3 regions of the Nocardia terpenica genome follow, and region 2 is predicted to be linked to each of the others. Evidence: riboswitches for the same ligand, from Rfam matches in the RefSeq annotation. Region 2 holds a riboswitch; each other region holds the start of a gene.
What was found. A riboswitch is a leader RNA that binds a small molecule or an ion and turns the genes downstream of it on or off. The one in region 2 is predicted to bind S-adenosylmethionine.
Positions count from the first base shown of each region.

Region 1: another riboswitch for S-adenosylmethionine. It lies ahead of HPY32_RS15110 (aminotransferase class V-fold PLP-dependent enzyme); the one in region 2 lies ahead of HPY32_RS21410 (rhodanese-like domain-containing protein).
Region 3: another riboswitch for S-adenosylmethionine. It lies ahead of HPY32_RS15830 (amino acid ABC transporter permease); the one in region 2 lies ahead of HPY32_RS21410 (rhodanese-like domain-containing protein).

Region 1 covers NZ_JABMCZ010000002.1:795,863-799,129, reverse strand. The annotation lists gene HPY32_RS15125 (glyoxalase superfamily protein) at 1-49, shown strand, start outside; gene HPY32_RS15120 (DUF2752 domain-containing protein) at 89-535, shown strand; gene HPY32_RS15115 (hypothetical protein) at 590-778, shown strand; gene HPY32_RS15110 (aminotransferase class V-fold PLP-dependent enzyme) at 801-2,120, opposite strand; SAM riboswitch class IV at 2,169-2,282, opposite strand; gene HPY32_RS15105 (flavin reductase family protein) at 2,385-2,849, opposite strand; gene HPY32_RS15100 (YbaK/EbsC family protein) at 2,997-3,267, opposite strand, start outside.
Region 2 covers NZ_JABMCZ010000003.1:52,695-55,961, forward strand. The annotation lists gene HPY32_RS21400 (FAD-dependent oxidoreductase) at 1-1,087, opposite strand, end outside; gene HPY32_RS21405 (Rv0361 family membrane protein) at 1,363-1,809, shown strand; SAM riboswitch class IV at 1,842-1,961, shown strand; gene HPY32_RS21410 (rhodanese-like domain-containing protein) at 1,981-2,403, shown strand; gene HPY32_RS21415 (O-succinylhomoserine sulfhydrylase) at 2,400-3,267, shown strand, end outside.
Region 3 covers NZ_JABMCZ010000002.1:953,587-956,853, reverse strand. The annotation lists gene HPY32_RS15840 (hypothetical protein) at 1-473, opposite strand, end outside; gene HPY32_RS15835 (SDR family oxidoreductase) at 600-1,463, opposite strand; SAM riboswitch class I at 1,641-1,732, shown strand; gene HPY32_RS15830 (amino acid ABC transporter permease) at 1,744-2,694, shown strand; gene HPY32_RS15825 (amino acid ABC transporter ATP-binding protein) at 2,691-3,267, shown strand, end outside.

The sequences.
Region 1 (3,267 bases), on a different contig from region 2:
GGTCATCGACCCGTTCGGTAATACGCTGCGGTTCGCCCAGCCCGACTGACCTGGCGGGCCACGGTCGTTCGTCGCTACCGTGAACATCGTGGATACCGCGCATGCCCTGCCCGCCGGGCCGACCCGCAGCGGTTGGCGCACCCTCGCAGTCCCGCTGCTCGTCGGCGGTGCCGCGGCGGGCTCGATCGCGCTGCTGCATGTGCGGGATCCGCATGTGCAGGGGTCGTACGGGATCTGCCCGTTCTATGCGCTGACCGGACTGTGGTGCCCGGGGTGCGGCGGATTGCGGGCCGTGCACAACCTCACCGACGGGCGGCTTCTCGACGCCGTGCACAGCAATGTGCTGGTGCTGCCGCTGCTGGTGGGCTTCGCGGTGGTCTGGGGCCGCTGGGCGCTGCGCCGGTGGCGCGGCCTGCCGCCGAATCCGTTCCCGTTCGCCATGAGCTGGGGGTCCCTGTGGATAATCGTCGCGGTGCTGACCGCATTCACCGTGCTGCGCAATACGCCCTGGGGCACGTGGCTCGCGCCGGTGTGATCCCGCCCGGCGTGGTGCGGCGAATTCCACTGCCGCACTGGGCATGCTGACGACATGGCCGATTCACTGAAGGCACGCGTGCGCGAGAAGCTGCTCCGCCAGCTCCTGGAGGACGGCATCCCCGACCCCGAGCAGGACGACACGCGGCAGGTGTCGGTGGAGGCCGATCTGGACGCGCTCGATGCGGTGGGGGAGGACGATCCGTTGGTGGAGGAGCTGGCGGCGCGGTATTTGATGCCGTGAGGGGTGGGTGATGGGCTTGGGGTTAGAAGGTGCAGGGGGCTGCGCCGGGGGTGGGGGTGGTGGTGAGGCCGGGGCGGGTTTCGGGGGTGGGGTTCCACTGGCCGTTGGTGGTGGTGTAGTTCCAGGTGGGGCCCTGGGTGGTGAGGGTTGTGAGGGCGGCGATGAGGCGGTCTATGTCGGTGGGAGTGGTGCCCAGGCCGATGCTGGCGCGGAGGGCGGCGGGGATGCCGAGTTTGGCGAGGAGGGGGTGGGCGCAGAAGCGGCCGTCGCGGACGCCGATGGCGTGCTCGGCGGAGAGGTAGGCGGCGACGCGGCCGGGCTCGAAGCCATCCACGGTGAAGGCGACGATGCCGACGCTGTCGGGGCTGTCCGGCCAGATCTGCAGGAAACGCACGCCCGCAACGGTTTTCAGGCCGGAGCGCAGGCGGTCGGCGAGGGTGCGCTCGTGGTCGGCGACGGCCTGCGGGTCGAGGGCGGCCAGGGTGTCGCAGGCCGCGGCGAGGGCGGCGACACCGAGCACGTTCGGGGAACCGGCCTCGTGGCGCTGCGGGGCGGGCGCCCACTGCGCGCCGGTGGTGGTGACCTCGGTGACCGCGCCGCCGCCCGCCAGGTACGGGGCCGCGGCGTCGAGCCAGTCGCGGCGGCCCACCAGTACCCCGGCTCCGAACGGCGCGTACAGCTTGTGCCCGGAGAACGCCAGATAGTCGATTCCGGTGGCCTGCAGGTCGATTCGCCGGTGCGGGGCCAACTGCGCGGCGTCGACCAGGATGCGGGCCCCGCACTGGTGCGCGACGGCGGCCAGCCGCTGCAGCGGCAGCACCTCGCCGGTGACGTTGGAGGCCCCGGTGATCGCCAGCAGCGCAGCGGGTTTGGCGCACAGCTCGGCGACGAGGCGGCGGATGGTCTCCTCCACGGTGTCGGCGGCGGGCACCACCCGGCGGCCGTGCCGGGTCCAGGGCAGCAGGTTGGCGTGATGTTCGATGTCGAGGACCACGGTGTCGCCGGGCACGCAGCCCGCCAGCAGATTCAGCGAATCGGTGGTGTTGCGGGTGAACACCACGACCTGGTCGTCGGCGGCGTTGAGCAGGCGCGTCACCGAGCCGCGGGCGGCTTCGTAGCACTCGGTGGAGACGCGGGAGGCGTATCCGGCGCCGCGGTGGACGCTGGCGTAGAGCGGGAGCAGTTCGGTCACCCGGTCGGTGACCTGGGCCAGGGCGGGGGCGCTGGCGGCGTAGTCGAAATTGGCGTAGGTGCGGGTTCCCCCCTGTACCAACGGAACTCGCAGATCGCATCCGGAGACGCGGGCGAGGGCGGTACAGGTCTGGTCGAGAACGGCGGGCATCACGCAATCCCTTCGGCTCAGGGACTCCGGTGCAAGGTGCGGTTTCGGAGTCCGCGCTTGCCGTGCCCTTGTGGACGACGGCCCGGTCGTCACCCGGAGCACCCCACCGCGGAGGAGGGTTGCCGGCCAGCAAGCCGGGGCTTGACGCTGGCACTCATGACCTGAGCCGAGATTGTCAGATGCCGGGAGCGGTTGTCAACCCCCCCCCGTTCGAAACATGCTGTGCCCCATAGCCGTGGGTTCACTGCTGCGTTAGCGGCGGGTTCACTCCAGCCCGGTGGGCCGGTGATAGCTGCCGTTGTAGTACAGCAGCGGCGCCGCGATCGGCTCGTCGCCGGTGTTGTCGTGCACCCGGGTGACCAGGCCCACCACCAGGGTGTGGTCGCCGATCGGGATGAGCTGGTGCACGGTGGCCCGGACCCAGATCGGGGTGCCGTGCAGCACCGGCTCGCCGGTGTCCAGCGGGGTCCACAGCGACCGGTCGGCGAAGCGCTCGTCGGCGGCGCGGGCGAACCGCTGGGCCAGATGCTGCTGATGCTCGCCGAGGAAGTGCACCACCACCGACCGGGCCTGCAGCATGGCATCGATGCTGGAGGAGGTGTGCGCGATATTGAACGAGATCAGCGGCGGCTCCGCCGACAGCGAGGCGAACGAGGTCGCGGTGAAACCCACCGGCCGGGCCTCGGAATTCAGGGTCACGATGGTGACACCGGCCGGGTAGTGCCGCATGGCCCCGCGGTACTGGGCCGCGGTGATCCCGCTCAGATCGTCGGGTACCTGCAGACCGGTGTCGGGTGAACTGTCCACAGCCCTAACCTACGTCGCGCGCGCGGCCGATATTCCGGGCCGTGCCTCGGTCCACGGTGAACATGCAGGTCAGTCCACGTCGATGGCCAGGCCCGCCGTGATGCGGACCAGCTCCGGGAACGAGGTGCGGAACACCGTGTTGGGATGCCCGCCGGCGGCCCATAATTCGCGGTGCCCGGACAGCGCGTTGTCCACGAACATCGGCAGGTTGGTGGGATGCCCGACGGGGGCCACGCCGCCCAGCGGCTGCCCGGTGACCTCGCGCACCAGCTCGGCCGGGGCGCGAGTGAGCGTGCCCTCCAAGCGTTCTCCGGTCCGCGCCAGATCCACCTGGTGGGCG
Region 2 (3,267 bases):
TCGCGGGCAGGTAGCGGGCCGCGCCGTCGGCGTCCTCGTCGATCAGCACGCGCCCGGCCTCGTTGGGCACGGTCCCGGCCTGCTCGTCGAACGGCAGCTGCGGGATGTTCTGCGACAGGTAGCCCACGGCCCGGTACACCGACTGCACGTCCCAGTCGTTGAACACGCCGGTGCCCTTGACGTTTCCGGTGCCGTCGAGCTGGGTGCGCTCGGTGCGCAGCCCGACCACCTTGCCGTCCTCGCCGACGATCTCGTGCGGGGACTCGAAGAAGTGTAGAAACAGTCGGTGCGGACGGTCGCCCACGTCGCGAATCGCCCACTGCTCCAACGTATTGCAGACCATATCGACCTGCTTGGAATGCCGCCGTGCGGCTTCGGAGCCCTCGTCGTAGTCGATGTCCTCGGGGGCGACGATGACCTCGATGTTCGGCGAATGATCCAGCTCGCGCAGTTCCAGCGGGGTGAACTTGGCCTGCGCCGGGCCGCGGCGGCCGAACACGTGCACCTCGAGCGCCTTGTTGGCCTTCAGCCCCTCGTACACGTTCGGCGGGATCTCGGTGGGCAGCAGCTCGTCGCCGGTCTTGGCGAGCACGCGGGCCACGTCCAGGGCCACATTGCCGACGCCGAGCACCGCGACCTTCTCCGCCTCCAGCGGCCAGTCGCGCGGCACGTCCGGATGGCCGTCGTACCAGGACACGAAGTCCGCCGCGCCGTAGGAGCCGTCCAGATCGATGCCCGGGACCGGCAGCGCGCGGTCGGCGTTGGCGCCGGTGGAGAAGATCACCGCGTCGTAGAAGCGCCGCATATCGGCCAGGGTGATGTCGGTGCCGTAGTCGATATTGCCGAGCAGGCGTACCTGCGGCTTGTCCAGAACCTTGTGCAGCGCGGTGATGATGCCCTTGATGCGCGGATGATCGGGCGCGACGCCGTAGCGGATCAGGCCGAACGGGGCGGGCATCCGCTCGTACAGGTCGATGCTCACCTCGGCATCGGACTTCATCAGCGCGTCGGCGGCGTAGATTCCGGCCGGTCCGGCGCCCACGATCGCGATGCGAAGTGGTCGGGTCGCTGCACTCTGTTCGGTCATTCTTATGCGCACCCTCTGGTCGAAAGCTCTGTCGTCGGTATTGTGGCCCGTCCTTCTTAGCTTAGGCTAAGTTGACGCGCGGGCCGGATGTCACCCGGCGTGTTCGCCGTCCCAATCGATGCCGCTTCGTTGCTGCGCGGGGACGCGGAGCCACCCGGCCGCGGCCGGGGGTTCTGGTGATTCTATCGGCGTGGGGTGTGATCACTATTCCCGGTACGGTCCGGGAAATATGGGTGTGAGCTGAGCCACCGTGGCCCACCGGGGATGATCGGTGCATGAGCGATGCCGCCGACGGCTCCACCCAGGCCACCCCGATCGACCAGCGCGAGGCGACCCGGTCCGCGCTGCCGTTCCTCATCGCGGCCGTGATCGCGGTGCTGGTCGTCATCGCGGTGATTGCCATGGCGCTGCTGCGACCGGCTGAGAACAATGTCACACAGGCGGACCGAATCGCGGCCGCCGTCAAGAACTTCGCCGCCGCGCAGGCCGAATCCGATCCTGCCCGGCGCGCCGCCGCGGCCTGCGCCGGATTCGATCCCGCGAAGTCGCCGCTGGGTCCCGGCGCGGCCGGGAAGAAGGTCGACATCACCGGGCTCACCGATCCGGCGATCGACGGCGACCGCGCCAAGGCGACCGTGACCAGCGAGGTCGACGGCCGCAAGACGACGGCCACCTGGAATCTGACTCGGGCGGACGGGAAGACGTGGCTGGTGTGCAATTGACACCGGAGCGCGGGCCAGGCACTCTCAGTGAAGGTCATGAGTACCAGCGTCAAGCCCCGGCTCGCTGGTCGGCAACCCTCCTCCGCGGTGGGGTGCTCCGGGTGACGACCTGGCCACGCACCGGAATCTCCCGAGTGCGGCAAGTGCGGATTCGCGAGGAGGGTTCATCGAATGAGCTACGCGGGTGACATCACCCCACGACAGGCGTGGGAGCTGTTGCGCGACAATCCCGATGCGGTGCTGATCGACGTGCGCACCGAGGCCGAGTGGCGGTTCGTCGGGGTGCCCGACACCGCCTCGATCGATCGGCCGACGGCCCTGATCGAGTGGGTGGACGGGACCGGAGCGCCCAACGCGCACTTCACCGATCAGCTGAAACAGGTACTGGCCGAACGGGATTCGGACAGCACCGCGCCGGTGATCTTCCTCTGCCGGTCCGGGCAGCGGTCGATCGGCGCGGCGACGGCGGCGACGGCGGCCGGCTACGCCCCGTCCTACAACGTGCTCGAGGGTTTCGAGGGTCCGCTCGACGCCAGCGGGCATCGCGGCGGCGCCGGCTGGCGCGCCGAGGGACTGCCCTGGCGGCAGTCGTGATCGCCGGCGGCGCGTTCGACCGGCCGCTGCCCGAGGGCGTGGGCCCGGCGACGCTGGGAGTCCGTGGCGGACTGCGGCGTTCGGGTTTCGAGGAGACCGCCGAGGCGCTGTATCTGTCCTCCGGTTTCGTCTACGAGAGCGCCGAGGCGGCCGAGGCGGCGTTCACCGGCGATGTGCCGCACTTCGTGTATTCGCGCTACGGCAATCCGACGGTGGCCATGTTCGAGGAGCGGATGCGGCTGCTGGAGGGCGCGCAGGCGTGCTTCGCCACCGCCAGCGGCATGTCGGCCGTGTTCACCGCGCTCGCGGCGCTGCTCGGCCGCGGCGATCGGCTGGTGGCCGCGCGCAGCCTGTTCGGTTCCTGTTTCGTGGTGTGTAACGAGATCCTGCCGCGCTGGGGCGTGGAGACGGTCTTCGTCGACGGCGAGGATCTCGACCAGTGGGAGCGGGCGCTGTCGCGGCCGACGCAGGCGGTGTTCTTCGAGACCCCGTCCAACCCGATGCAGACGCTGGTGGATGTGCGCCGGGTGTCGGAGCTGGCCCACGCGGCGGGCGCGACGGTGGTGCTGGACAACGTCTTCGCGACCCCGCTGCTGCAGCGCAGCCTGGAGCTCGGCGCCGACGTGGTGGTGTATTCGGGCACCAAGCACATCGACGGCCAGGGCCGGGTGCTCGGCGGCGCCATCCTGGGCGCGCAGGACTACATCGACGGCCCGGTGAAGCACCTCATGCGGCACACCGGCCCGGCGCTGAGCCCGTTCAATGCCTGGACGCTGCTGAAGGGCCTGGAGACGATGCCGCTGCGGGTGCGCCAGTCGGTGCAGTCCGCCTTGCGCATCGCCGAATTCCTGGAGCGGCATCCGG
Region 3 (3,267 bases), on a different contig from region 2:
ACGTCCGTGGATTCGACGCACGCCTCGTAGTACGCCTGCGCCGCGCGCGGGTCCTCGGTCAGCGCGGCCAGCGCGCCCAGCCGCACGCGCTGGGTCAGGCCCTCCCACAGCTGCGCGTCCTCCGCGGTTCGCAGCGTGCGCCAGCCGCCGCGATAGTCCAGATCGCGAATGATGTCGTCGGCCGATTTCCCCAACCGGGTCTCGCACACCACCGCCCACAGCGCGCACAACCAGCTCATCGCGCGCAGGCTGTCGACTGCCTCCCAGCGCACCGCCAGATCGGCCTCGGCCTCGGCGTGGGTGGTGCGGTTCGACCAGCGGAACACCAGCGACTCGATCTCCAGCAGCAGGTCACCGGGGAGGTCGGCGTCGTCGGGCCGCACGATCTGCACGGCCCGTCCCGACCTCAGATCCCGCAACTCGACCATGTCCGACTCGCCCGTCGGCACCCAGCGGTACAGTTCCCTGCTCATCAGCGGCGGCCCCCAGATCGGCGCGGCGGCACGGGACCTCCGAGGAGAGGCCCCCTCGGATTGAGCCACGAATTCCGCGAAAAATCCACCGCCATGCCGCACGGGCGCGCCGCGCGGGCGAAAACCTCAGCGCGGCACCGAACTCCGCCGCGGACCGGTGAGCAGCCTGCCGAATTCCCGGTTCGCCAGCCGCATGGCGGTCTCGTACGGCCAGGCGAACTTGCGGGACAGCCAGTAGGCCAGCCGGATGTCGGCGGAGGTGTACACCAGAAATCGGTTGTGCGCGATGCCGTCCAGGATGCGCTCGGCGACCCGCTCCGGCGGCACCGCGTGGCCCTCGAACCGCCGCGCCAGCCGCTGCGCGCGGGGGTCGTCGCGATCGATGCCGACGATCTCCACGGTCCGCATCAGCGGCGTGCGCACCGCGCCCGGCACCACCAGGCTCACCCCGATGCCGTGCCGCTCCAGGTCGAAGCGCAGCACCTCCGAGACCCCGCGCAGGCCGAACTTGCTGGCGCTGTAGGCGGCATGCCACGGCAGCGCCAGCAGCCCGGCCGCCGAGGAGACGTTGACCAGGTGGCCGCCGCGCCCGGCGCGCACCATGGGCGGCACGAAGTTCTCGATGATGTGGATCGGGCCCATCAGATTGACCTCGATCATCGACCGCCAGTGCCGATGCTCGAGATTCTCCACCGTGCCCCAGGCGGAGATGCCCGCGATATTCATGACCACGTCGACGCTGCCGTGTTCGGCGTGGATCCGGCCCGCCCACGCGGTGACCGCGTCGTAGTCGGTGATGTCGAGCGCGGGGGCGTCGAGCACCTCGCCGCCCGCGTCGCGAATCAGCGTCACGGTCTCGGCCAGCCCGTCGGCCGCGATATCGGTGAGCACCAGCCGCGCACCGGCGCGCGCCGCGGCCCGGGCGGTGGCCCGGCCGATGCCGCTGGCCGCACCGGTGATCAGGCAGGTCCGGCCGCTCAGATCCTTCATGTCGCTCTCCTCGGCCCGCATGGGGAAACGGCGCTGTTCACACTAGGGTATTGCGAACACTGTTGTACACAGGGACGGCGTTCCCGCTTCCCCGTGCGGGAAAACCCGCTGCCAACAATTGAATTCACGATGATCGTGAGTGCAGACACCGGGTCGAGCCTGCCTTACCGTCGATAACACCCATCCAGAGCGGTTGAGAGACCTGGCTCCCCGAGACCGCAGCAACCCCCGGCCACCGGAGCGGGTGCTACCGCCAGGACCGATGGAGGATCGCAATTCCATGAGTACTCTGGCCGCAGTCGAGCCCGCCGATACCCCCGCGGCGTCGGCGGCCGACGACGATGCGCTGCCCGTCGCCCGAACCTGGCACCCCTGGCGCTGGCTCGCCGCGGCGATCGCGCTGGTGCTGGTGGGCCAGTTCGTCCACGGACTGGTCACCAATCCGGGCTGGGACTGGCCGACGTTCGCCCGCTACTTCACCGCCGCCTCGGTGCTGTCGGCACTGAAGATCACGGTGGAGCTGACCTTCTGGGGCACGCTGTTCGGGTTCCTGCTCGGCATCTGGCTCGCCGTCGCGCGATTGTCGAAAATTCCGGTGCTGCAAGTGATCTCGTGGGCCTACGTGTGGGCCTTCCGGTCGATTCCGCTGATCGTGCAGCTGCTGTTCTGGTTCAATATCGCCTACCTGTACAAGCGGCTGTCGCTCGGAATCCCGTTCGGCCCCGCCTTTCTCACCTTCGACGTGAACGGGGTGATCAGCGGGTTCACCGCCGCGGTCATCGGTCTGGCGCTGCATCAGGCGGCGTATTCGGCCGAGATCATCCGGGCCGGGATCATCTCGGTGGATCCGGGGCAGCTGGAGGCGGCCAAGTCGCTGGGGCTGCCGTGGCGGCGGCAGTTCTTCACCATCGTGGCGCCGCAGGCGATGCGGGGCATCCTGCCCAATGCCGCCAACGAGGTGATCAGCCTGTTCAAGGGCACCTCCATCGTGTCGGTGATGGCCATCGCCGAGCTGTTCTACCAGGTGCAGGTGATCTTCGGCCGCAACGGCCGGGTGGTGCCGCTGCTGATGGTGGCGACGGTCTGGTACATCGTGCTGACCTCGGTGCTGACCGTCGCCCAGTACTACATCGAACGGCACTTCGCCAAGGGCGGCTCCCGGGAGCTGCCGCCGACGCCGCTGCAGCGGGTGCGGGGCAAGATCGCCGAGATCACGGGGGAGCGCGGATGAGTGAGTATGCGGTCGAATTACGCGGGGTGCGTAAGCATTTCGGATCGCACGAGGTGTTGCGCGGCATCGACCTGGCGGTGCGGCCGGGCGAGGTGACGGTGATCCTGGGCCCGTCCGGATCGGGCAAGTCCACCCTGCTGCGGACCATCAATCACCTGGAGAAGGTCGACGCCGGAACGGTGCGGGTGGGTGGCGAACTCGTCGGCTATCGCCGCCGCGGCGCGAAGCTGCACGAGCTGAGCGAGCGCGAGATCCTGCGGCAGCGATCCCGAATCGGGTTCGTATTCCAGAACTTTCATCTGTTCCCGCACCTGACGGTACTGGAAAATGTTGCGCTGGCGCCGGTGTCGGCGCAGGGCCGCCCGCGCGCGGAGGTCGAGGCCGAGGCGGTGCGGCTGCTGGAGCGAGTCGGCCTGGCCGACAAGGCGAATCAGTATCCGCGCCGATTGTCCGGCGGGCAGCAGCAGCGGGTGGCGATCGCGCGGGCGTTGGCGCTGCGGCCCGGGGTGGTGCTGTTCGACGAGCCCACCTCGGCACTGGATCCGGAGCTGGTGGGCGAGGTGCTGGACGTGA